Regions from separate parts of the Bradyrhizobium sp. CCGUVB1N3 genome, predicted to be linked through region 1. Evidence: predicted binding sites of a transcription regulator. Region 1 holds the regulator's gene; the other holds the start of a gene.
The links. Region 1 encodes LexA, which represses DNA repair genes until DNA is damaged. Its sites were predicted from a motif close to TGTTCNNNNTGTGTTCNG; they were not measured.

Region 1 (11,932 bases):
CTGCTGGAAGACGAAGTGCTGCGCTGTCTCGGGCTGCTCGGGGCCGCCTCGTTTGCCGAGGTGAACACATCCTGCCTGCATCCGGCGACCGCCACCAACGCGCCAAGCGTATTCAGCGCGTTTCCGCTGCTGGATATCGAGCCATATCGCTACTGAAAGGATGCAATGACCTCCCTTCTCTCTCCCGGCAGCGCGGATGCGCTTCTGTTCGATCTCGGTCGCGTGGTGCTCGACATCGACTTCTCCAAGGCGATCACCTGCTGGGCGGGACATGCCGGCTGCGAACCGCAGGCCATCATCGCGCGCTACGTGCGGGACAGCGAAGCCTATCGGCTGCATGAGATGGGCAAGATCAGCGACGAGGCCTATTTCGACTCGCTGCGGCGCTCGCTCGGGATCGAGATTTCCGACGCGCAGTTCCTGGAGGGGTGGAATGCGATCTTCGCGGGCGAGATGCCCGGCATCGCAAACCTGTTGCCGCGCGCTGCGAAGCACGTGCCGCTCTACGCCTTCTCCAACACCAACCGGCCGCACGTGAAATATTTTTCGAAGGAGTACGCCGATTTGCTCGGTCATTTCCGCGAGCTTTATCTGTCCTCCAGCATCGGCCTACGCAAACCCGACGCGGAAGCCTTCGACCATGTCGTCGCCGCGATCGGCGTGCCGGCGAAGCGAATCGAGTTCTTCGACGATCTCGCGGAAAACGTCGAAGGCGCGCGGGCGCGAGGGCTGACCGCGGTTCACGTGACGTCGCCTCGCGACGTCGGCGAGGCGCTGAAGGCACTGGGACTCTGAGAGCACGGCCGCTTTGCTGCGGCCGCTCGGCATCTGGTTCCGGCCCACTCCTGGAACTTTTCAAGTGAATTATGGAACCAACTCGCTCTGTGCATTTTTGTACAGAGTTCCCGGAACGGATCAGCGCGTCGGGAGTCATATGGCCGTTGGGTTTCTCTACAACGGACGCGTGATCGTGTTGGGCAAGACCTACTTCAACAAGCAAGCCTCGATCCTTCTCAAATTCGCCAAGTCGACGTCGAACTCGCAGCTCTCCGCCAAGCTGGTCAGCAAGGCGGCGGATCTGAAGTCGCAGGGCGACCCGTTGCCCGAGATGGATCACAGCCTGAAGGCGCCCGACGTCGATCCGGACAATGAAACGGGAGCCACCTGATGCTAGCCGTGAGCCTAGTCGTCGCCGTGGCCTGTCTGGCCACCGTCATTCCGGTCTTTCTCGTCTTCGAGACGATCGCGCGGCGACCGCGCTAGGCGCATTCAACTGCGCTTGGGTTGAGGCCGATCGAGACGCTGCCGTTGCGCGCGCATGCGGCTCGTCTTCTCCTTGAGCGCTTCGATCTCCTCGTCAAGCTTTGCGCTCCTCGACTTCGGCGGCTCATCGCCGCGCAGCTTCTCGAGCGCCTTCTCGACCGACAGCTTTGAAGTCTCTGCCATCAGCGTTCTCCCGGACGTCTCCTGACGCGCCTGCGTGCGGTGGCGCGCAGCAACTCTGAGCCGGAAGCAGGACGGCGCGATATTGTCCCAATGGGCATCCCGGCGGCCTTCTCCGCGAGAGATAATTCATCTCCACCTTCGCAATCCCCCTTTTGCCACGACGCCTGCTCTCGGCTAGAACGCAACGCAACTCTCTCGTTCGATTTGCCCAGCAGGAGTTCAGCCCGTGGCCCTGATGCCGGTTTCCGACGCGCTCGCTGCGGTGCTCGCGGGCGTCGAGCCCGTGGCGGACGAGATGGTCGCGCTGGATGCAGCCTACCATCGCGTGCTGGCCCGCGATGTCGCGGCGCGGCGGACGCAGCCGCCACAGGCAATGTCGGCCATGGATGGCTATGCGGTGCGTGCGGCCGATGCGGCGAAGGTGGGCGCAGAGCTCACCGTGATCGGCGAGGTCGCGGCCGGGCGGCCGTTTGCGGGAACGGTCGGCGCGGGAGAGGCAGTGCGGATCTTCACGGGCGGCGTGGTGCCCGATGGCGCGGATGCGGTGGTGATCCAGGAGGACACGGTCGCTGACGGCAAGCACGTCGCGATCAAGGAGGCCGCGATTGCCGGACGGCACATCCGCCCCGCCGGCGTCGATTTCCGCGAGGGCGACGTGCTCCTGAGGAAGGGAAGCAGGCTCACCGAACGCGACTTGTCGCTTGCCGCCGGCATGAACCATCCGGAGCTTGCCGTCCGCCGCCGGCCCAGGGTCGCGATTCTCGCGACGGGCGATGAGCTCGTCATGCCCGGCTCCACGCCCGGCATGGGCCAGATCGTCTTTTCCAACGGCTACGCCCTGCATGCGCTGGCGCGGGCCGAGGGCGCCGAAACGGTCGATCTCGGCATTGCCGCCGATACCGTTGCGGCGACCACCGCCGGCATCCGCCGGGCCCGCGAAAGCGGTGCCGACATCCTGATCACGACCGGCGGAGCCTCGGTCGGCGACCACGATCTGGTCCGGCCGGCGCTCCAGGCCGAAGGCTTCGAAATGGCGTTCTGGAAGATCGCGATGCGGCCCGGCAAGCCGATGATGCACGGCCGTCTCGGCGCGATGCGGGTGATCGGCCTGCCCGGCAATCCGGTCTCGTCCTATGTCTGCGGCTTCCTGTTCATGGTGCCGTTGATTCGCGCGCTTGCTGGCCGCTCGCGCGTTCATCACCGTCGCGAGCGCGCCGTGCTCGGGCGCGACGTCGGGCCCAACGACGTCCGCGAGGACTATCTGCGCGCCCGGCTCGAGGAGCGCGAGGACGGCACGCTCGTCGCCGTTCCCGTCAACCACCAGGACTCCTCGCTGCTTGCGAATCTTGCTGCCGCACAGGCACTTCTCGTGCGCGCGCCGTTTGCGCCGAAGGCGGACGCAGGCACGCCTTGCGAGGTGTTGCGGCTACCCTTGTAAGTGCGATCTGATTCGCGCGTGGCGCGAACTTCGCCGCGTTCACCAAAAATTAAGTGGTTGCGGAACACATATCGAACATATAGTGTCCGTTCATGATTTGTTTCGAGCATCTAGCGGCTTCTGCTGAATCTGACGTCTCGGAATCGAACGACATCAACCGGGGGATTTGGTCGAGATGTTAACGCGCAAACAATACGAGCTTCTGCGGTTCATCAGTGAGCGCCTCAAGGAAAGCGGCGTGCCGCCCTCCTTCGACGAGATGAAGGACGCGCTCGATCTGCGCTCGAAGTCGGGCATCCACCGCCTGATCACCGCGCTGGAAGAGCGCGGCTTCATCCGCCGCCTGCCCAACCGCGCGCGCGCCATCGAGGTCATCAAGCTGCCCGAGCTTCAGGCCGCAGGCGCAGGCCGCCGCGGCTTCACGCCCAGCGTCATCGAAGGCAATCTCGGCAAGGTGCGGGGCGCAAGCGCTCCGGTTGATGACGGCGAGCGTCCGGTCGCCGTGCCCGTGATGGGACGGATCGCGGCCGGCACGCCAATCGAGGCATTGCAGACCCGCAGCCACACCATCAGCGTGCCTCCGGACATGCTCGGCTCCGGCGAGCACTACGCGCTCGAGGTGCGCGGCGATTCGATGGTCGACGCCGGCATCCTGGATGGCGACATGGCGCTGATCCAGCGCAACGAGACCGCTGATACCGGCGATATCGTGGTGGCGCTGATCGACGACGAGGAAGCGACGCTCAAGCGCTTCCGCCGGCGCGGTGCGTCGATCGCGCTGGAGCCCGCCAACACCGCCTATGAGGTGCGCATCCTGCCGCCGAACCGGGTGAAGATTCAGGGCAAGCTGATCGGGCTGTACCGGAAGTACTGATGGCCCGGCAGATCGCCGGCTATCGCGCAGCAACACGGGCGGACGGATTGTCCGCTCCGGCGGGATAGTGTTTTCACTTCGGGTGCGATTATCCCCACACCTGCGCGGAGCTAGATCCTCAAGCATCGCAGGCGCGAGAGCGCTGTGCACGATGCAGAGGAAAAACCCATGCGACAGATGATTTTGAGCGTGATCACGGCGGCCTTGATCGCGGGATCGGCATCCGCAAGCGACGCAGCGCAACACCACCATCCCGTTCGCAAGACGGAGCAGGTAGCGACCAGTGCGCCATTCCGCAATGCCAACAATGCGATCGCACCTGCGGCGCAGGCGAGCTGGCCCTATTCGGGGTACTCGGCTCCCGCCGGCCGCTGATGAAAGCTCGCGTGAGTGAATGGTGTGAACCAAGATAGAGTCACGGCGGGAGGCTTTGTTCCTCGTTAGCCGGGAAAGATAAAGTGATCGGGCAACGCGCAGACGAGCCGCAGATTTGCCCACAAACGCGATACACTCGGAGGCTTCCACTCTGATAGAGGCCTGCGCCTCCGGGGGGCGCGGACCTGCTATCTCGCATGAGGAGCACTCCGATGTGTGACTACAGCCTGCATGCCGTTGCGACCCGCCCCGCTCAAGTCGGCGAGACGATCGTCACGACAACCTTCCGCGGCACCTCGACGCGTGGATTTGCGTCGGAGCGTGATCTCTCGGTTGCCGTCTGCCTTCTGCCCGGCACCGAGCTCGCCTTCGCCGACAACGTCCGCTACGACAATCGCTGGATCTGGACGCGCACCGTCAACTCGCGCGTCGGCAAGTTCGGCAAGGTCGATCCGCACATTCCCGATCGTCATCATGATGCGATCGAATTCCCCGACGGCAACTACGTGCTGGTGACGCAGCTCGTCGAAGGCCAGCGTGCCACGGTTCTGCAACTGCCGGTAACGCAGCCGCTCGGCGAGAAGATAGAGCAGCCCGCCGTCGAGCAGCACACGACCCAAACGCCCACGACACGCCTGCCGATCGGCTGACGCGTCTTCTAGTCCTCGGCCTGCAGGTCGGCCTCCGACGGCGTAGCGTCTTTGCTGCGTGGAGTAGCCGGCCGCGGTGCGAGGCTGAGCTCGAAATCGCTATCGCCGGCCCCAGCCGGCGACCAGGGGCGGTTTGCGCCTCTTGCTTTCACCGTTTGCAGCGTGAAACCGTCGCCACTGCGCGACAGCACGAGCGCGCCTTGCGTCTTCAGACGCTCGCGATCCACGACCATCGCCGCGCAATCGGTTGCTGCCGGCTTCGCCGTCACCACCAACGCGGCACGGCTGCAATCATCGGCCAGCGCATCGACGCGCAGCGACAGCGCGACAAGACGACCATCGGCGAGCGGCGTCACGCAACCGCCCTCGTCGCATGAGACGCCGTCGGCGAGCGAGGTATCGGTCGCGCTGCGCGAATCGGCATCGGCTGCAAGCCACTCCTTGAGAAGAAAATTGTCCTTGCCGGTTCGGATCAGGTGCAGTTGGCCATCCTTGCCTCGCACCGCGACGCTGCGGCCGTCGCCTGCGATCAGGATGTCGGGCTGGCGCACGTGCAGCGCCCAGCCAATCGCGAGCGCCAGCACGACGGCGCCCGCCCAGCGCAGCGGCGTGCGCAACAAGCCCATCAGAACGAGGCCGACGCTGGCGGCAATCAGCGGACCGGTCCCGAAGGCGGTGATGCGGCCGACGGCGCCCGGTAACGCCGCGACCCAGCGTGTCACAACGACCATCCAGTCGATGCCGATCCCCATCAGCCACCAGAACACGCCATCGAGCCCGAACGGCGCTGCGATCAGCCCCAAAAGTCCGGCGGGCATCACCAGCGCCGAGACCACCGGCATCGCCGCGAGATTGGCGAGTACGCCGTAGGGCGTGACGCGGTGGAAATGGAAGGCGGCATAGGGCGTGGTCGCGAGCCCCGCGATCAGCGAGGCCATCAGCAGCATGACGAGCTCGCGGCCACCCCAGAGCGCGATGCGCGCGGTGGCGGAATCGTCGGGCGACGCGAACAGGTTCGGCATGCCGATCTGCACCAGCGCGACAAGACCAAGCGTTGCCGCGAACGACATCTGGAAACTGGGGTGAACCAGGGCCTCCGGCGCGACCGCGAGCACGATCATCGCGGCAACCGCCAGCGTGCGGAAGGTGATGGCGCGTCGATCGACCATCACCGCGATCAGCACCACCGCTGTCATGAAAAACGAGCGCTGTGTCGCGACCTCCGCGCCGGACAGCAGCAGGTAGAACGCGGCGGCCACAAGTGCTGCCGCAGCCGACCATTTCTTGATCGGATAGCCCGCCGCAAATCCCGGGACCAGCGCCAGCAGCGCGCGCACCGCAAAGAACACGACGCCGGCGACGACCGCCATGTGGTAGCCGGAGATCGACAGCACGTGCCCGAGGCCGGAGATGAACATCGCGTCGTTGACGGGCTCGGTGATTGCGTCGCGCCGCCCGGTGAGGAGCGCGGTGGCAATCGCACGATTGTCGCCGTCGAGCGTGGCGCGGATGCGCGCGTCGATCGCATCGCGCAGGCCCTGCATGATCGCGGCATAGCGCAGCCGCAAGCCTCCGGTCTCCGGTGGCGCGGCGACCGTGATCGCCCCCATTGCAAAGCCTGACGCGCCGATGCCCTGAAAGAACATGTCGCGGGAGAAATCGTAGCTGCCGGGCCGCAGCGGCGCGAGCGGCGGCATCAGCCGCGCCTTGAGTTGCACGAAGCTGCCGACCTCCGGCGCTGTGCCCTTGCGCACCGACAGCCGCACACGCTCGAGCTGGATGTCGCCGCGCTGCGCCTCCATCGCCGTCACGCGCAACACGAAGCGGTCGGTGCGCTCGCGGATATCGCGCGTCTCGACGAAGCCGGATAGCGCCACCGAATAGAGCGGCTTTGCCAGAACGGTGTGAGCAATGCGCGCAGTTTTCCAGGTCGCCGTGGCAAAGCCTGCGGCGATTGCGGCGATCATCATGGCGGGTGCGAACAACCGGCTCCGCCGCAACAGCACGGCGCCTGCCATGAGCACCAGTGCCGTGATCGCGGCGACCGAGAGCACGGGTTCGTGGTCGGCGGCAAAATAGAGAGCAATCCCGGTACCGAAGGCCACGGGCACCCACGGCAGCAGCCGCCCCGCGCCGGCTTCCGCCTTGGCCCATCCGCGCAATGTCTCGGCCAGCGACGACCACGCGCCAAAGCCTGCCGGCACAAGGCCGCCAGCCGACGCGGCACGGCCCGTTGGCCATGTCCCGGCAATCCCTTGCGAGCGGTGTGGCCGGGAAGGCTCCGCCATTCCTGCACCTTACGATACGCGACGGGTGCGGAGGCTACCGGAAGGCGCGGGGATGCGAATAGCCGAACGAAAAGGGAACCGGTCGAGGGGCCGCTACTTTTCCTCTTCCATCGTCACGGCCACCGCTGCCTTGGCGGAAAGCCGGACCTTGTTGCCCTCGACATCGGCTACGAGGCCCTTGTCGATGAAGTGATGATGGCCCTTGTGACTGCCCTCGCCGCTGTCCTTTTTAGTCAGCTTGATGCGGTTGCCTTCGACACGGTCGACGGTGCCGATATGAACGCCGTCGGCGCCGATCACTTCCATATGCTCTGCGATGGTCTGCATCGTGCGGGATCCTCTTCTGCAGCCCTCACAACGCCTGAGAGACCTTTCCGTTCGCCGCTCACCGTAGGTCGCGGAGAATCTGAGCCCTTGCGACCTCCTCGCAAAACGCCTCGTGTCAGGTCGATTGCGCCGAAAGTCTCATAAGTTGCCGACCCCTGGTGGGACTACACTACGGTTCCCCGCCTCCCCGACAGACGGGCAAGGCAGTGGTGGCTCGCGGTTCTTAGGCCGCTGGAGCTCATCTCAGGTGACGCAAAGCGCGCCTGGGATCAGACGTTGCCGACGCAACTCCTTGAACTGGCGCCTGCGACGCCGCGCATCACGCTCTTCCGCGAGAACACGACCGCTGAAACGAGCGAGGAGACGTTTTGAAACCATAGGAGTTGCACATGCAGGTACCGAGCGATTTTCGCCGCGTGATCATCGCTGCATCGGTGGGAAACGTAATCGAATGGTATGACTTCTATATCTTTGGCAGCCTGGCCGCAGTTCTCTCGGTCAAGTTCTTCGAGCAATCCCATCCGGTTGCAGCCCTGCTCAGCACCATCGCGCTGTTCACCGCAGGATTTCTGATCCGCCCGCTGGGGGCCTTCCTCTTCGGATGGATGGGTGACCGGGTCGGCCGCAAATACACCTTTCTCATCACGCTCAGCGGAATGGGACTGGGCACAGGCGCAATCGGATTGATCCCGACCTACCAGTCGATCGGCCTGACGGCCGCGTTCGCTCTGTTCGGCCTGCGCATGATCCAGGGCCTGTGCCTGGGCGGCGAATATGGCGGCGCCATCACCTACGTTGCCGAGCATGTGCCGGACGATCGGCGCGGCTACTACACCGGGTGGCTGCAGACCTCTCCAACGCTCGGCATCGTGGTGTCGCTGGCCGTGATCATCCTCACGCGGACCTATGCCGGCAATGAGGCCTTCGACGCATGGGCGTGGCGCGTTCCGTTCCTGGTGTCCTTCCTGCTGGTGGCCATCGCGATCTATATCCGCCTCCAGCTCCAGGAGACGCCGATCTTCCAGGAGATCAGGGACCGCGGCCAGATGACGAGGAACCCGTGGAAGGAGGCCTTCCTCAGTTCGAACCTCAAATATATCGGCATCGCCGTTGTGGTCCTGATCGGACAGGGCGTGGTCTGGTACAGCGGTCAGTTCTGGGCGCTGTACTTTCTGCAGCAGGTCTCCAAGGTGGACGCGCTGACTTCCTCCTACATCGTGGGAGCCGCATTGCTCGTTGCGACGCCGAGCCTGATCTTCTTCGGCTGGCTATCGGATCAGATCGGCCGCAAGCCGGTCATTCTCAGCGGCATGCTGCTCGCCGCCATCACCTACTATCCACTGTATCTGTGGCTTGGATCAGTGACGCAGCCCGGAAACATCAACTATGCGACCGCAACCTTCATCATCTTCATCCTCGTTTGCTATGTCGGGATGGTTTATGGGCCGGTGGGCGCGTTTCTGGCGGAATTCTTCCCCGCCAGGATCCGGTACACGTCGGTCTCCGTGCCGTACCACATCGGCAACGGTTGGGGCGGCGGATTGGTGCCGTTCATCACGTCGGCGGCATTTGCCGCGACCGGCAGCATCGGTTACGCCCTGATCTACCCAATCGTGGTGCCCGCGGTGTGCTTCGTGCTCGCCCTCTTCCTGATGCCGGAAACGCACAAGATCAGCATCTGGCAGCCGATCGAGCCGAGAGCCGCCGAGTGATCAAATGATCCCGGTGCAGGACCGCAGGGCCCTGCACCGCACTTCTCTTTCGGCATGCTGGAGCCCATCCCGCCTCTCGGACCTGAAGCGGAGCACTCGGCTCACGGCTCTTGTCAGCCGACCAAGCGATGCCAACGATCGTGCCACCATGTGCTGAAGTCACGATCGGTCATCAACTCCCAGACACCGAGCAGGATCACCAATATGCCGGACAGTACGCTGCTCACCGTGGCTGATGGCGACTCATAGTCGATGGTCCAAGGCGCCAGCACCAGAGCCAGACCCAGCAGCATCTCTCCCCACTCTTCCAGATAGGACGGGATGACAAATGCCTCCAGGGCAAACAGCACGACGCCTAGCCCGAGCGCGATGGTTATCCAGACAGCCGCTCCGGACAGGCCCAGGACGAAGGACGACAGGACCAGCCACACGCCGACCAACAGGCTAGCAGCGTCCTGCCAATGTTGGATGCGCATGATGCTCACCTCCCCTCTCCTATTATGTGGGGATTCATTGATGAAAATGCATCCGTCGAACCTGCGTTGTGTTGCCGCGCATGCGATCCGATACGCCCTCAATCAATCCTAGCCGACACCGGAAAGAGCCCTTGCGAGTGCGCCGCACCAGGATGCACACTTGCTGCGCTTGACAGGTGTCGACGTCTACCGTTCTCGGCCCCACTCGGTTCGCGTGCTGCCCGGGACAGGAGGGAGATGACGCCATGCGAGAAATGGAAATCCACGACTATGCGCGGCAGTTGCTGGAAGCGCATGGCCCCAAGGCGATTGCGGAGGCCGCCCAGAACGCCATCGATCTCGAGTCAAAGGGCGAACTCGAACTGGCCAGGACCTGGCGCCATATCGAAGACGCCATGAAGGCTTATGCGCGGGCCTCACCAAAGTTGAAGCGGCCGGCGCCGTGGCCGCCTGACTCCAGTGCCGCCAAACCGGATTGAGGCTGGAGCGGCGGCAACACAAAGTATGGACCACAATCCGTCGCAAGCCGTTCGGCTGCGGCTGAACGGCAACGCGACCCGCAAGACGGGCATCTCATCATGCTGGGAGCGAAGCCATGGTTGGAAATTGTGCGACAGCCGAAGATATCCTGAAGGCGATCAAGGACGAGAAGGTCCAGATGATCGACCTGCGGTTCACTGACCTCCCGGGTGTGTGGCAACATTTCTCTGTCCCGCCAAGCGCAGTGAGTGTCGATGCCCTCAACGAAGGCATTGGATTCGACGGCTCATCGATCCGCGGCTTCCAGGAGATCCAGGAAAGCGACATGCTGGTTGTCCCGGATCCGGCGACGGCCTTCGTCGACCCCTATAGTCCGGCGAAGACGCTGGTCCTGATCTGTAACATCCGCGACCCCGTGACCGGTCAATCCTATAGCCGCGACCCCCGCTATATCGCCCAAAAGGCCGAAACCTATCTGAAGGGCACCGGACGCGCCGATATCAGTTACTTCGGGCCAGAAGCTGAGTTCTTCGTCTTCGACGACGTGCGCTACGGACAGGGCATCAACCACGCCTTCCACGAAATCGATTCCAGCGAAGGCAGCTGGAACACGGGCAAGGACGAAGAGCCGAATCTGGCTCACAAGCCGCGCCCAAAGGAGGGATACTTTCCCGTTCCTCCGACCGACAGCATGCAGGCGCTGCGCACCGAAATGGTGCTGACGATGGAAGAGCTGGGCATCCAGATCGAAGCCCATCACCATGAAGTGGCAACCGGCGGCCAAAACGAGATCGACATGCGCTTCACCACGCTGACCCGCATGGCCGACAATTTAATGATCTACAAATACGTGGTGAAGAACACCGCGCATAAGCACGGCAAGACTGCGACGTTCATGCCGAAGCCGCTGTTCGAGGACAACGCTTCGGGCATGCACGTTCACCAGTCGCTGTGGAAGGGTGAGACCAATCTGTTCTACGACAAGGGCGACTACGCCGAATTGAGCCAGTTCGCCCGCCACTACATCGGCGGGCTCTTGACGCACGCCTGGGCGTTGTGCGGGCTTTGCGCGCCCACAACGAACTCCTACCGGCGTCTGGTGCCGGGCTATGAGGCTCCGATCAACCTCGTCTACTCCCAGCGCAATCGCTCGGCCTGCTGCCGGATTCCGATGTACTCGCCGAACCCGCGTGCAAAGCGCGTCGAGTTTCGTTCGCCCGATCCATCCTGCAATCCCTACCTGGCGTTTGCCGCGATGCTGATGGCCGGCCTCGACGGTATCGACAATCGGATCGACCCCGGCAGCCCCATCGACAAGAACCTCTATGACCTCCCACCTGCCGAAGCGAAAGAAGTGAAGTCGACACCGGGATCGCTGGACCAGGCGCTGGAGGCGCTCGAGCGCGATCACGCGTTCCTGCTGCGCGGCGGCGTCTTCACCGCCGATGTGATCGAAACCTGGCTCGACTACAAGCGAAAGAAGGAGATCGACCCGATCCGGCTGCGACCGCATCCTTATGAGTTCCATCTCTACTATGACATTTAGTGCTGTGCCCTGACGCTTTGTCCTCCCGTCATTCCGGGGGCGCGGGCAAAGCCCGCGACCCCCGGAATCCAGAGGCTATGTGCTCGGAGTCTCGACAACTTCGTCATTCCGGGTTCGCGCCGCGCGCGCCCCGGAACGACGAGACGTACTGTTAGACGGCGATCATGCGGCCTGACCGCGAACCTCCAGCACGTGCAACGGGCGGAGCCGCCAGCCTGGGCGGCGTCGCGTCCCCGTGGGCTGTGCTCGCGTGGGCCGCACTGCTGGTGGTGATCGTTGCGTCGTTCGGGCCCGCGGTCTCGGTCATCTGGGGTGACACG
Region 2 (11,932 bases), 1.9 Mb from region 1:
TGGAACTCGTCGAACGGCGACAGATAGGGATCGTCGTAGTTGAGATGCACGACGAAACCGACAGCGACGAGGTTGTCGTCGTAGTGATAGAGGAACGAGCCGCCGCCGGTCTTCATGTCGAGCGGCCAGCCGAAGGAATGCTGGATCATCCCCTTCTGATGTTTCGCGGGATCGATCTGCCAGACTTCCTTCAGGCCGATTCCGAATTTCGCCGGCTCGCTCTTCGCGTCGAGCGCGAACTTGGCGATGAGTTGCTTGGTGAGGCTGCCGCGCGCGCCTTCAGCGAACAGCGTGTACTTGCCGAGCAATTCCATGCCGCGGGTAAAGGAGTCCTTCAGCGAGCCGTCCTTGGCGATGCCCATGTCGCCGGTGGCGATGCCGCGTACGTTGCCCGCCTCGTCGTAGAGCACCTCGGCGGCCGCAAAGCCCGGATAGATTTCGACGCCAAGCGCTTCGGCTTTCCGCGCCAGCCAACGGCAGACATTGCCGAGCGAACCGATGTAGCAATGATGATTGTTCATCAGCGGCGGCATCAGGAAGTTCGGCAGCTTGATCGCGCCGCCCGCCGTCATCCAGTAGAAGCGGTCGTCCTTGACCTCTGTCTTCAGCGAGCAGTCGGGATCATTCCGCCAGTCGGGAATAAGCTTGTCGAGGCCGGCGGGATCGATCACCGCGCCTGAGAGAATATGCGCGCCGACTTCCGACCCCTTCTCCACCACGACGATGTTGAGATCGGCGTTGAGCTGCTTCAGCCGGATCGCGGCCGACAGGCCCGAGGGGCCGGCGCCGACGATGACGACGTCGAATTCCATGGATTCGCGCGGGGGAAGTTCTTCGGTGCTCATCTGATCTCAGCCCTTGAGACGGTCCTTGGTCGTTTGCGCCCCCTTGTTTCCGATTTTTCCGGGCAGGACAACCTCGGAAATGCGTTTCGCTGGGATGCAAGGCCCCCTAAACTAACCTAAATGTCACAAGTTGCCATGATCAGCGAACCCGCCCCCACCGTCCGCGAGTTGCTGGCCTTCTATCTGGAGGCCGGCGTCGACTGCGCGCTTGCCGAGGAACCGATCGATCGGCTCGCCGAGCCGGAGGCGCCGCCCCCGGTCGCACGCGTGGCGCCGCCGGTCGAGGCGCCGCGCCCGGTTGCAGCGCCAGCGGTGCTGCGCGGCGAGGCTGCGCCCGCGCCTGACGTTGCGATCGCCTCGGCGCGCGAGGCGGCGCGGACCGCGCCGACGCTGGAGGCGCTGCGCGAGCTGATGCAGAATTTCGACGGCTGCGCGCTGAAGAACACCGCAACGCGGCTGGTGTTCGCCGACGGCAACCCGGAAGCGCGCATCATGTTCGTCGGCGAGGCGCCGGGTCGTGATGAGGACATCGAAGGCCTTCCCTTCGTCGGGCGCTCGGGAAAGCTGCTCGACCGCATGATCGGCGCGATCGGGCTCGATCGCAGCAAGGCCTATATCGCCAACGTCATCCCGTGGCGGCCGCCGGGCAACCGCACGCCCACGCCGCAGGAGACGCAAACCTGCCTGCCCTTCATCCAGCGCCAGATCGAGCTCGTGAATCCCGACGTGCTGGTGACGCTCGGCAATCCCTCGACGCAGACGCTGCTCTCGACGCGCGAAGGCATCATGCGCACGCGCGGTCGCTGGTTCGACTACGACACGGGCGCGCGCGTCATCCGCGCACTGCCGACATTCCATCCGGCCTATCTGCTGCGCTCGCCGTCCTACAAGCGGCTGGCCTGGCAGGATCTGCGCGCGATCGCGAAGGTGATGGCGGGGTAGCTCGCACTCGTGTCCCAGACGCGATGCAGCGTGTAACGCTGCGCCGCAGAGCCGGGACCCACGTGTCCGCGGAGAGACAAGCCCCGGCTCAGCAGCGCAGCATTTCATGCCGCGCTGCGTCCGGGGCACGAGACCTCACGTCCCCTTCGGGCGCACGATGGCCCAGCCGATGCGGAGCAGCGGCTGACGGCCGTTCACCAGCCATTCGAAGGCGCGCGGCACTTCGGGCACGATGCCGGGGAAGCGTTTCGCAATCTCCGGCGGCGGGGTGCCGGCGGTGTCGGAGGCGCGCCAGACCACGACGCCGCCGGTCTCGCTGAACCTCGTCGGCGTGAACCAGGGCGTGCGCTGCGGCTCGGCGTCGATGAGGAGATGCGGCCGGCCGGAATGCAGCGCAATCAGGCTCGCAAGCTGCGTCTCGCCGGCGACCGCGCGCAGGCGCTGGTTGGTGCGTCGGGCAAAGCTGTCGTCGAAAAAGTCCGAGATCGCACGCGCCGGCATCGAGGTCGCGATCTCGCCGGTCCCGGTCCAAGGCATCAGGAGAACCGCCAGCACGACGCCCACGGCGGGTGCAGCGACGGCGGCCGCCCACACCGTGCGCAGCACGCGGGCGCGACGCATGGCAATCAGCTCGCCGGCCGCGACGATCACGGCGAGGCCCGACATCAGCAGCACGACGCCCGCCCCACCCGCGACGCGGTCGAACCCGTACAGGCCGGAGATCAGCACAGTGCCAAGCCCGGGCGCCAGCGCGAAGAAATAGACGAAGTTGCGCGCCAGCGGCTCGACCGGCGGCCGGTAGATGATCGGCGCGTCCTCGGTTTTACCGGCGAACCAGCTGGTGTTGAGGAAGGTCAGCACCGGGATCGCGGCCGCGCCGAGCAGGAGGCCGCCGAACAGCCAGGCCGTGTTGATCGCGCGTGCCTTCAAATCCTCAACCTGCAGCAAGGCCGGCATGGACAGCGTCTCGGCGCGCATCAGCCAGATCGCATAAGGCAGCACCAGCACGGCAACGACGACCAGCGCATAGATCGGATCGAGCGCGCGTAGCGTTTTGCGGCCGCCTTCGGTCGCGACCGCGAAGATGGCGAGCAGCACCAACAGGCCGATGGCGGCCGGCGTCGTCAGCAGCAGCAGCCCGGCGGCGATCGACCAGGCGAACCAGGCGTTGCCGCGGCGTTGGCCGATCAGCTGCCAGGAATGCAAGAGGAGCAGCGCCCAGAGCGGGCGCGCCAGCACCATCGGACCGAAGTCGAGCGCGGACGAGGAGAACGCCAGCACCGTCATCGTCAACAGCACAGCGAGCACCGCCTGCTGGGTGCCGACCACGGCGCGCGCGAGATGATAGAGCGCGATGAAGGTCGCGATCTCGCAGAGCTCCGCCAGCACATAGACGCCGATCATGTGGCTGCCGGCGGCGCGATAGGCGATGTCGGCAAGCCAGAACGCCAGCGGCGGCCCGAGCCCGGTGCCGACCTGATATTCGCGGCCGAAGGCGAGCAAGATCGCGAGGTTGCCGGGAGGACTGCGGTAGAAGACCAGCGCCACGAACAGCCACATCGCGGCCTGCAGCAGCACCACGATCCACACCACCAGCCGCGGCCGGGCACGGATCAGCTCGATGACCAGGGAGGTAAACCGCATGCAGCGTCCGAAATGATGCAGCCAACCCGTCCAAGCCGGCGCGTCCATGTTTGATAAAGCGCGCTACGCGTCGTGGCAACCAGCTCGTCTGCCTCTCCCGGTTCCTACGGGGAGAGGTGAAGTGGGAGCGAAACCCGCTGCTAGAGATTGGCCGAAACGTCGCCCCGTACGTCCGCCTCAACCTGCACCACCGCCTCATCCACGGCCGTGAACAGGTCGCGCTTGGGTTCGACCGTCCAGGGCATGTGCTTCTCGCGCGCCGCGACCACGGGCGCGAAGAAGCTGCGGTGATGGATGGAGGGACCGAGGCGGTCGAGCGCGTCGAGATGGTCGGGAACACCGTAGCCCTTGTGCTGCTCAAAGCCGTAGCCCGGGCAGTCCTGCGCCAATGCACACATCAGCCGGTCGCGCGTCACCTTTGCAATGATCGAGGCCGCTGCGATCGAGAGCACCAGGCCGTCCCCGCCGATCACGGCCTCGCAATCGCAGGCGGTGTCGAGCCTGTCGCGGCCGTCGACGAAGACGTGCTTGGGCGACTCGGGCAGCGCCACCACCGCGCGCTTCAGCGCCCAGAGCGAGGCGCGCAATATATTGTCGCGGTCGATGCGCGCCGGTGAGGCGACGGCGACCGAGACCTGCGCGGTCGCGCAGATCTTGTCGAACAGCTTTTCCCGCTCCTCGGCCGTCAGGCGCTTGGAATCGTCGATACCGCGCGGAACCCGGTTCGGGTCGAGAATCACGGCGGCCGCAACCACCGGCCCGGCCAGCGGCCCCCGCCCCGCCTCGTCGCAGCCGGCAACCGGCCAGACGCCGCGCTTGATCAGCGCGCGCTCGCGGCGAAAACTCGGCGGCTTGATGACGCCCTTGGCGGCCTTCGTCCCGTCCGTCCTGGCGGCCTTTTTCGGCACGGCCTTGGCCGGCTTCCTGTCTGTTTTCTCGGCGGATTTATCCCGAATCATGGCCGGGATCGTGCGCATGCGAGCCCGGCCGCGCAACCGGGAACCTCAGACAATTCCCACTATTCAGGCCCGCGTCTTCCTCAGAACAAGCTCAGCTGCTCGCCGCCGCGCTTCGGCTTGGCGAAATGGTCCGTGGTCAGCTTGGAGCGGCGCTTGTTCAGGCCGAGCCGCTCGCAGGCGATCTCGAAGCGGCGGCCGATGGTCCATGCCATCGGACCCGTGCCCTTCATCCGCTCGCCCCATTGCGAGTCGTAGTCACGCCCGCCGCGCATGTCTCGGATTAGCGTGAAGACGTGGCGGTAGCGGTCTGGATAGTTCGCCATCAGCCATTCGCGGAAGAGGTCCCGGACCTCCAGCGGCAGCCGCAGCAGCACGTAAGACGCTTCCTTGACGCCGGCATGCGCGGCCGCGTCCAAAATGCGCTCGATCTCGGAATCGTTCAGCGCGGGGATCACGGGAGCGACCATCACGGTGGTCGGGATACCGGCCTCGCCGAGTTGCTTCAGCGCCTCAAGCCGCTTCGGCGGCGTCGAGGCGCGCGGTTCCATCGTGCGCGCCAGCTTTGGATCGAGCGTCGTCACCGAGATCGCGACCTTGGCAAGGTTGCGCTTGGCCATGCGCGACAGGATGTCGATGTCGCGCGTCACCAGTGCCGATTTCGTCACGATGCCGACGGGATGGCCCGCGCGCTCCAGCACCTCCAGGATACCGCGCATGATCTTCCGCTCGCGCTCGATCGGCTGATAGGGATCGGTGTTGGTGCCGATCGCGATCATCCGCGGCTCGTAGCCGGTCGCGGCGAGTTCCTTCTCCAGCAGCGCCGGCGCCTCGGGCTTGGCGAACAGCTTCGACTCGAAGTCGAGCCCCGGTGAGAGGCCGAGATAGGCGTGGGTCGGCCGCGCGAAGCAGTAGACGCAGCCGTGCTCGCAGCCGCGGTAGGGATTGATCGACCGGTCAAAGCCGATGTCGGGCGAGTCGTTGCGGGTGATCACCTTGCGCGAGGTGTCGACCGCGACGGTGGTCTTGAATGGCGGCAGTTCCTCCAGGCTCTGCCAGCCGTCATCGAAGGCGACGCGCGCCTCGGCCTCATAGCGGCCGCTGGCGTTGGACTGGGCGCCCCGCCCGCGCCTGCGCTCGCTGTCGATCGCGACGGCAAGCTCAGGAAACGCGGAAGGCGCACCCGCCGGCTCGGAGGGCGCCGTGACCGGCGGGTGCCTGAGGGCATGAGAGGATGCTCGACTCATGAAGCCAAGATAGCACGCGAATGGAACAAATCAAGAACACGAACATAAAAACCGGAAAACAACCCCATGCAAAGTAGCCGCCCAAACTTCGCGCGCGGAAGTTTGACCTCCCGCAAAGGTTGCCGGCCGCAGTGCGGTTTGATGCCGAGCGCTAGAAACGGATCGATCGCAGGGGGACCGGGTTGGTGACGGTCGACGCAACAGGGTCAGCATGATCATGACAAGCCAACAACAAGCGCGCACGAGCGCAGGCGACCTCGACCTGCTCGATCGCTACTGGCGAGCCGCAAACTATTTGTCCGTCGGGCAAATCTACCTTTTGGACAATCCGCTGCTGCGCGAGCCGCTCCGCCCCGAGCACATCAAGCCGCGCCTGCTCGGCCATTGGGGCACGACGCCGGGGCTGAACTTCATCTATGCCCATCTCAACCGCGCGATCCGCACGCTCGATCTCAGCGTTCTCTATGTCTGCGGCCCCGGCCATGGCGGCCCGGGCATGGTCGCCAACACCTATCTCGAAGGCAGCTACAGCGAGATCTATCCGAACATCGGGCGCGACACGGACGGATTGCGCAAGCTGTTCAGGCAGTTCTCCTTCCCCGGTGGCATTCCGAGCCACGCGGCGCCTGAGACGCCGGGCTCGATCCATGAAGGCGGCGAGCTCGGCTACGCGCTGGTCCATGCCTATGGCGCCGCGCTCGACAATCCCGACCTGATTGTCGCCTGCGTCGTCGGTGACGGCGAAGCCGAAACTGGGCCGCTCGCGGCGTCCTGGCATTCGAACAAGTTTTTGAATCCCGCGCATGACGGCGCGGTGCTGCCGATCCTGCATCTCAACGGCTACAAGATCGCCAACCCCACCGTGCTCGGGCGCATGCGCGACGAGGAGATCCGTGACCTCTTCCGAGGGCTGGGCCACGAGCCGCTATTCGTCGAAGGCGACGATCCCAAAGCGATGCACCGGATCATGGCGGACGCGCTGGACGTGGCGCTCGCCAGCATCCGCTCCATCCAGCAACATGCGCGCGAAACAAAGGCCACGATCGAGCGACCGCGCTGGCCGATGATCGTGCTGCGCTCACCGAAGGGCTGGACCGGCCCCAAGGAGGTCGACGGGCTGAAGGTCGAGGGTTTCTGGCGCGCCCATCAGGTGCCGGTCGCCAATTGCCGCGAAAATCCGGCGCATCTCAAAGTGCTCGAAGATTGGATGAGGAGCTATGCGCCGGAGGAGCTGTTCGACCGTAGCGGCACGCTTGTTCGCGAGTTGCAGGCCTTGGCTCCGACCGGCGCTCGCCGCATGGGCGCAAATCCGCACGGCAATGGCGGGCTGTTGAAGCGCGAGTTGAAGCTGCCCGATTTCCGCAGCTTCGCCGTCGAGGTGAAAGAGCCGGGCAAGACGGTCGCGGAAGCGACGCGCGAGCTCGGCAAATTCCTGCGCGACGTGGTCAGGCTGAACGCGGATGCGCGCAACTTCCGCATCATGGGTCCGGACGAGACCGCGTCGAACCGGCTCGACGCCGTGTTCGAGGCGACCGAACGGGTCTGGATGGAGCCGACCGAACCCTACGATGTGCACCTCGCCCAGGGCGGCCGCGTCATGGAGGTCTTGAGCGAACATCTCTGCCAGGGCTGGCTCGAAGGCTATCTCCTCACCGGACGCCACGGCTTCTTCTCCTGCTACGAGGCCTTCATCCACATCGTCGACTCCATGTTCAACCAGCACGCCAAATGGCTGAAGGTCTCGCGCGAGCTGACGTGGCGGCGGCCGATCGCCTCGCTCAATTATCTCCTGACCTCGCATGTCTGGCGCCAGGACCATAACGGCTTCAGCCATCAGGATCCCGGCTTCGTCGACCTCGTCACCAACAAGAAGGCCGACATCGTCCGCGTCTATTTCCCGCCGGACGCCAACACGCTGCTGTGGGTCGCCGATCACTGCCTGCGCACCTATGACCGCATCAACGTCATCATCGCCGGCAAGCAGCCCGCGCCGCAATGGCTCTCCATGCAGGACGCGGCGACGCATTGCGACGCCGGCATCGGCATCTGGACCTGGGCCGGCACGGAAAGCGCCGACGGCGAGCCCGACGTCGTGATGGCCTGCGCCGGCGACGTGCCCACGGTGGAGACGCTCGCCGCGGTCGATCTCTTGCGCAAGGCGCTGCCCGACCTGAAGATCCGCGTCGTCAACGTCGTCGATCTCATGACGCTGCAATCGAAGGAGCAGCATCCGCACGGGTTGAGCGACCGCGATTTCGACTCGCTGTTCACGCGCAACAAGCCCGTGATCTTCGCCTATCACGGCTATCCCTATCTCATTCACCGCCTCACCTACAGCCGCGCCAACCATGCCGGCATGCATGTGCGCGGCTTTGCCGAGGAAGGCACGACCACCACGCCGTTCGACATGGTCGTGCTCAACGAGCTCGACCGCTATCATCTCGCGATCGAGGCGATCGAGCGCGTGCCCGGGCTCGCGACGAAAGCCGCGCACGTCAAGCAGCAGTTCCGCGACAGGTTGCTCGAACATTCGCGCTACGTGCGCGAGCACGGCGAGGATATGCCAGAGATCCGCAACTGGATGTGGCCGAACAGCGCAGGCGGATCGACGCGGGCTTAAAGCGCGATGCGATTAAGACGATTGGCCATCTTGGGGACACCTCTCCCCAGAGGGCCAAGCCGCTCAGTCCCGAGTCCTTCGGCGCTCCTCATTCCTGTCCGACGCAGGTCCATGCCGGAGCGTCCGCAGGACGGCAATGAAGAGCAGTGCTGCGACTGGCCAATGAAACCAGATTCTGTGCAGACCGGTGAAAACGTTGATCAGAATCAGAAAGCCCGAAACTGTGAGGATTGCTGCAATGGGACGAGGCAGGATCGCCCACCGATCCGCGATGGAGCTCATCCAGTTGGACGGCTCGTATCGGCCGCGAATCGTTTGAGCGCCAGCTTCCGAGCCTGCAGCTGCTCCGACCTGAGGAGCAGGGCTTCCACTATCTCGCCCAACGGCCCCGCCGCCCACGGTCACCCGATAGGTGGTTACGGGGGCCACGTTCTTCATCTGTTGCTGGCCGAGACAGTCAAACCCAACAGATAGTTTGTTGTGCACCTGATCGTAGACGGAAGCCGAGACCATGACGTCACCGGGCTCGGCGAGTTCTTGCAGCCGCGCCGCGATGTTGACCCCGTCGCCAAAAATATCGGAACCATCCACCATCACATCACCTAGATTGACGCCGATGCGAAACCGCATCTGGGGCGCGCGAGGTGGAGCCGAATTCTGACTGGAAACTTCCTGCTGAATCTCGACCGCGCATTGCACGGCCTCGACCACGCTGGCGAACTCGGCGATCACGGCATCGCCCCAAGTATTCACAATCCGCCCGTCGTGGCGCTCCACCAATCCTGCAATGGCAGTGCGGCAGCGGCGCAGCATCTCCAGCGTTCCCGCTTCGTCTGCTCCCATCAGGCGAGAATAGCCGTGCACGTCCGCGCACAGGACAGTCGTCAGCCGCCGTTTCACCTTGTCGTCGGTCATCGACCATATGGTATCTCACTGACCGCCAAATGCACCAGGCATCGTCTGGCGCGACAGCGGTTCCCAAGCCATTTCCTATCGGGCCAAGCCCGCGATGTCGCCTCCAGTCCCGAATGGCGCTGTTGACTTGCCGCGGTCAAAGCCGCCCGCGGAATGTGACATCTACATGAATGATCCGGCGCAAGACTGCGCAGCCGCGTGGCATGACGAAATCGTCTCGTCGTTGGGCAGGTCGTCCATGAAATCCCAGATCATCGCAGAGCTCGGACAAGGCGACATCCTGTTGCCGTCACTGGTGGCGGAAGGGCTCGCTGCCAACGATCGCGTCAAGGTGCGCCTGAGTGCGCTGCAAGCTGCGCGGCAGCACGCCGAGGCGCCCGAACGGTCGGCGACGGACCTTGCGATCGAAAGTCGCGCGATCGGAATCACGCCTGCGGGAATTGCGGGGCTGATCGGTGGCGCACGTCGGGTCGCTGCCATGGGTCACCGCACATGCGCGGACGCTTGTGACGCGGGTACCTGAGATTTGGCTCGGCTGCTGAACCCCCAACCCGATCAAGATAGAGCGGGCCTCCATTTGGGTAATCCCCTTGCGCACTCATCTTCCAGCGCGCTCGGCACTAGTGTGAATCGGTCAAGTCCTCGATGGGCCGCAGCCGGCAAAAATGCGCTCGCAAGCGCCCCCCTCATTGCCGGCCGTCGGAGCTGGGATCTGGCCAATGTCGACTAGAGACCTGGGAGATCGCCTTTCTTAAATCCTCAATTGCCAGAGAAGATGCTTCAATCCGAGAATATTACACGTCGCGTGTTCGAAGTTTCCGCGAGCGCCCAACCTGAGGAGATGCCGGCCTTTTCTCAGCCTTGGTTCTTACACGCCGTGTACAGGAAGGAATACCGCGCAGCCAAAGCATTCAATAAGGCCGGCAAGCTAGTATGTGTTTTTCCGTACGGCCAAACGAAGGTCATGGGCCTTTTTTCAAAAGTGACGAGTCTAGATCGCTGGAGGCGCCTCAGCTCATTCGTCTTTCTCGATAAACAGATGAGTGATGGAGAGAAGCGAGATGCGGTCGCCGATATCATAAAACAGCTTCCTGGATCGACGGCTTATTGCCAATTCATCCTGGATGACGGTTCCGGCATCATTCGCGACGCGCTCATCAAAGCCGGGTTTGAATGTATCAAAATGCCCAGGTACATCCGATCACCCAGCAAACAACGTTATGAGCGTGCTGACGCGTATGCGAACGCCAAAGACAATGTACTGAAAACCATCTCAAAGGACGGAAGGACCCGATACCGAGCAACAATAGAACGAGCAAAGATAGAAACCATCTCAGCGTCTGATTTTTGTAAGTTCTACGAAAGCAATCTTATTGGTAAAGGCGTGCAGAGCTATTCCCCGCTAGGCATTGCGGAAACACTCATCGAGAATGGTATCCACCGTCAGAAGGCCCTCACGCTCGCAGCAAAGGATAAAGACGGCCTAGAAGCTGCGGCAGTTTTCCTGTTTGATTCGAAAACCATCTACGCATGGTTGGCGACCAGAAAATATCATCCGGAAAGCAGGAAATTTGGCCACGATGATAAATACAAGAAATTCTGCATGGATATATTGGTCATCGAAGCCATGATCTTCGCAGAGATGCATGGCCTGGTTTATGATGCCGAAATTTTTCCCGTTGAAAGGAGCGACGTCACCCAAACTCCGCACAGAATTTTTGTCAACGAGAAGATACTCCACCTCACAAAAGAGGAATCCAGATTTCTCTTCCAAAGAAGGGGTTGGTCGTATGACCAGGCATGGCTGGTTTTCTACAGGATAAGGGAACTTGCAAAGCGAGCATTTGATAGTATCGAACGCCGCACACGTCGGCTCAGGGTCAGAAGCGCCTTTGGTGGCTCTGCCGGTGGCTTAGTCGGCTCTTGGCCGATGTTTCAGGGTGTCGCCCAGGCGACGCGACGGCGACCGAAATAGTTCGACTGTGGCTTGAACGTTACATCCGCCCACGATGAACCCGTTTAAACTTTGGTCCGTTTTGGCGAGTTCTCGGGGCTTTTCATGAAGAAACTTGCTTTGGCGGTGTCCGCTCTCGCGGTCAGCGCGATGGGTGCATCCGCGGCCGACCTGGCTGTGAAATCCCCTCGATATCAAGCGCCCGAAGCAGCCGTTTTGAGTTGGACGGGCTTTTATGTCGGAGTCTCGCTTGGCGGCGAGCAGGCCAACGCCGATTGGACGACCAACTCGGTTGGCGTTGTCGCACCGGGCTTTGTAATTCCTCCCCCAACGGTAGACGCTAGTTCGCCTAGGCGCTTTAGCACCTCAAGTGGTCGCTTTGGCGGCTTTGCCGGATACGACTATCAATTCGCGCCTCAGTGGGTTGCAGGCATTGTCCTCGATGCCGGGTATTTCAACGGCACCGTCACGACGGTCGGGGTGCCCGGCTGCACGATCACGTGCATCTTGGGTGTCCCGGGACCCGGAGCCGATGTATCGAGTGTAAGAGCTAGATGGGATGCGGATGTGCGGGGTCGGCTCGGATATCTGGTAACGCCCAATGTTCTGCTCTATGGGACCGGCGGTATTGCGTTCCAAAACTTCTCCAATTCGGCAACCTGCCAAACCAGCCAGACTGATCCTGTTTGCGGACCAACTGCAATCCCCATTTTTACGACGGCGACGAACAGCTCCACCCGAACTGGCTGGACGGTCGGAGTCGGCGTCGACGCGAGAATCTTCGCAAACTGGATGCTTCGCGCCGAGTA

Region 2: NLM33_RS16755 (PA0069 family radical SAM protein) is a predicted target of LexA. The motif match lies at 5,656-5,673, and genes of this name have one in related genera.

Annotation. Positions count from the first base shown of each region.
Region 1 is NZ_JANADR010000001.1:1,635,916-1,647,847, forward strand. It holds gene NLM33_RS07730 (alpha-hydroxy acid oxidase) at 1-156, shown strand, start outside; gene NLM33_RS07735 (HAD-IA family hydrolase) at 166-795, shown strand; gene NLM33_RS07740 (hypothetical protein) at 935-1,168, shown strand; gene NLM33_RS07745 (hypothetical protein) at 1,270-1,446, opposite strand; gene glp (gephyrin-like molybdotransferase Glp) at 1,673-2,884, shown strand; gene lexA (transcriptional repressor LexA) at 3,060-3,758, shown strand; gene NLM33_RS07760 (hypothetical protein) at 3,927-4,133, shown strand; gene NLM33_RS07765 (hypothetical protein) at 4,346-4,783, shown strand; gene NLM33_RS07770 (ComEC/Rec2 family competence protein) at 4,792-7,071, opposite strand; gene NLM33_RS07775 (DUF2171 domain-containing protein) at 7,165-7,398, opposite strand; gene NLM33_RS07780 (MFS transporter) at 7,782-9,110, shown strand; gene NLM33_RS07785 (SPW repeat protein) at 9,224-9,586, opposite strand; gene NLM33_RS07790 (hypothetical protein) at 9,832-10,065, shown strand; gene glnA (type I glutamate--ammonia ligase) at 10,182-11,612, shown strand; gene NLM33_RS07800 (hypothetical protein) at 11,777-11,932, shown strand, end outside.
Region 2 is NZ_JANADR010000001.1:3,529,142-3,541,073, forward strand. It holds gene NLM33_RS16735 (electron transfer flavoprotein-ubiquinone oxidoreductase) at 1-845, opposite strand, end outside; gene NLM33_RS16740 (uracil-DNA glycosylase family protein) at 981-1,787, shown strand; gene NLM33_RS16745 (glycosyltransferase family 39 protein) at 1,923-3,431, opposite strand; gene NLM33_RS16750 (ribonuclease HII) at 3,572-4,390, opposite strand; gene NLM33_RS16755 (PA0069 family radical SAM protein) at 4,471-5,634, opposite strand; gene NLM33_RS16760 (phosphoketolase) at 5,852-8,254, shown strand; gene NLM33_RS16765 (adenylate/guanylate cyclase domain-containing protein) at 8,318-9,169, opposite strand; gene NLM33_RS16770 (hypothetical protein) at 9,408-9,692, shown strand; gene NLM33_RS16775 (hypothetical protein) at 9,945-11,144, shown strand; gene NLM33_RS16780 (outer membrane protein) at 11,229-11,932, shown strand, end outside.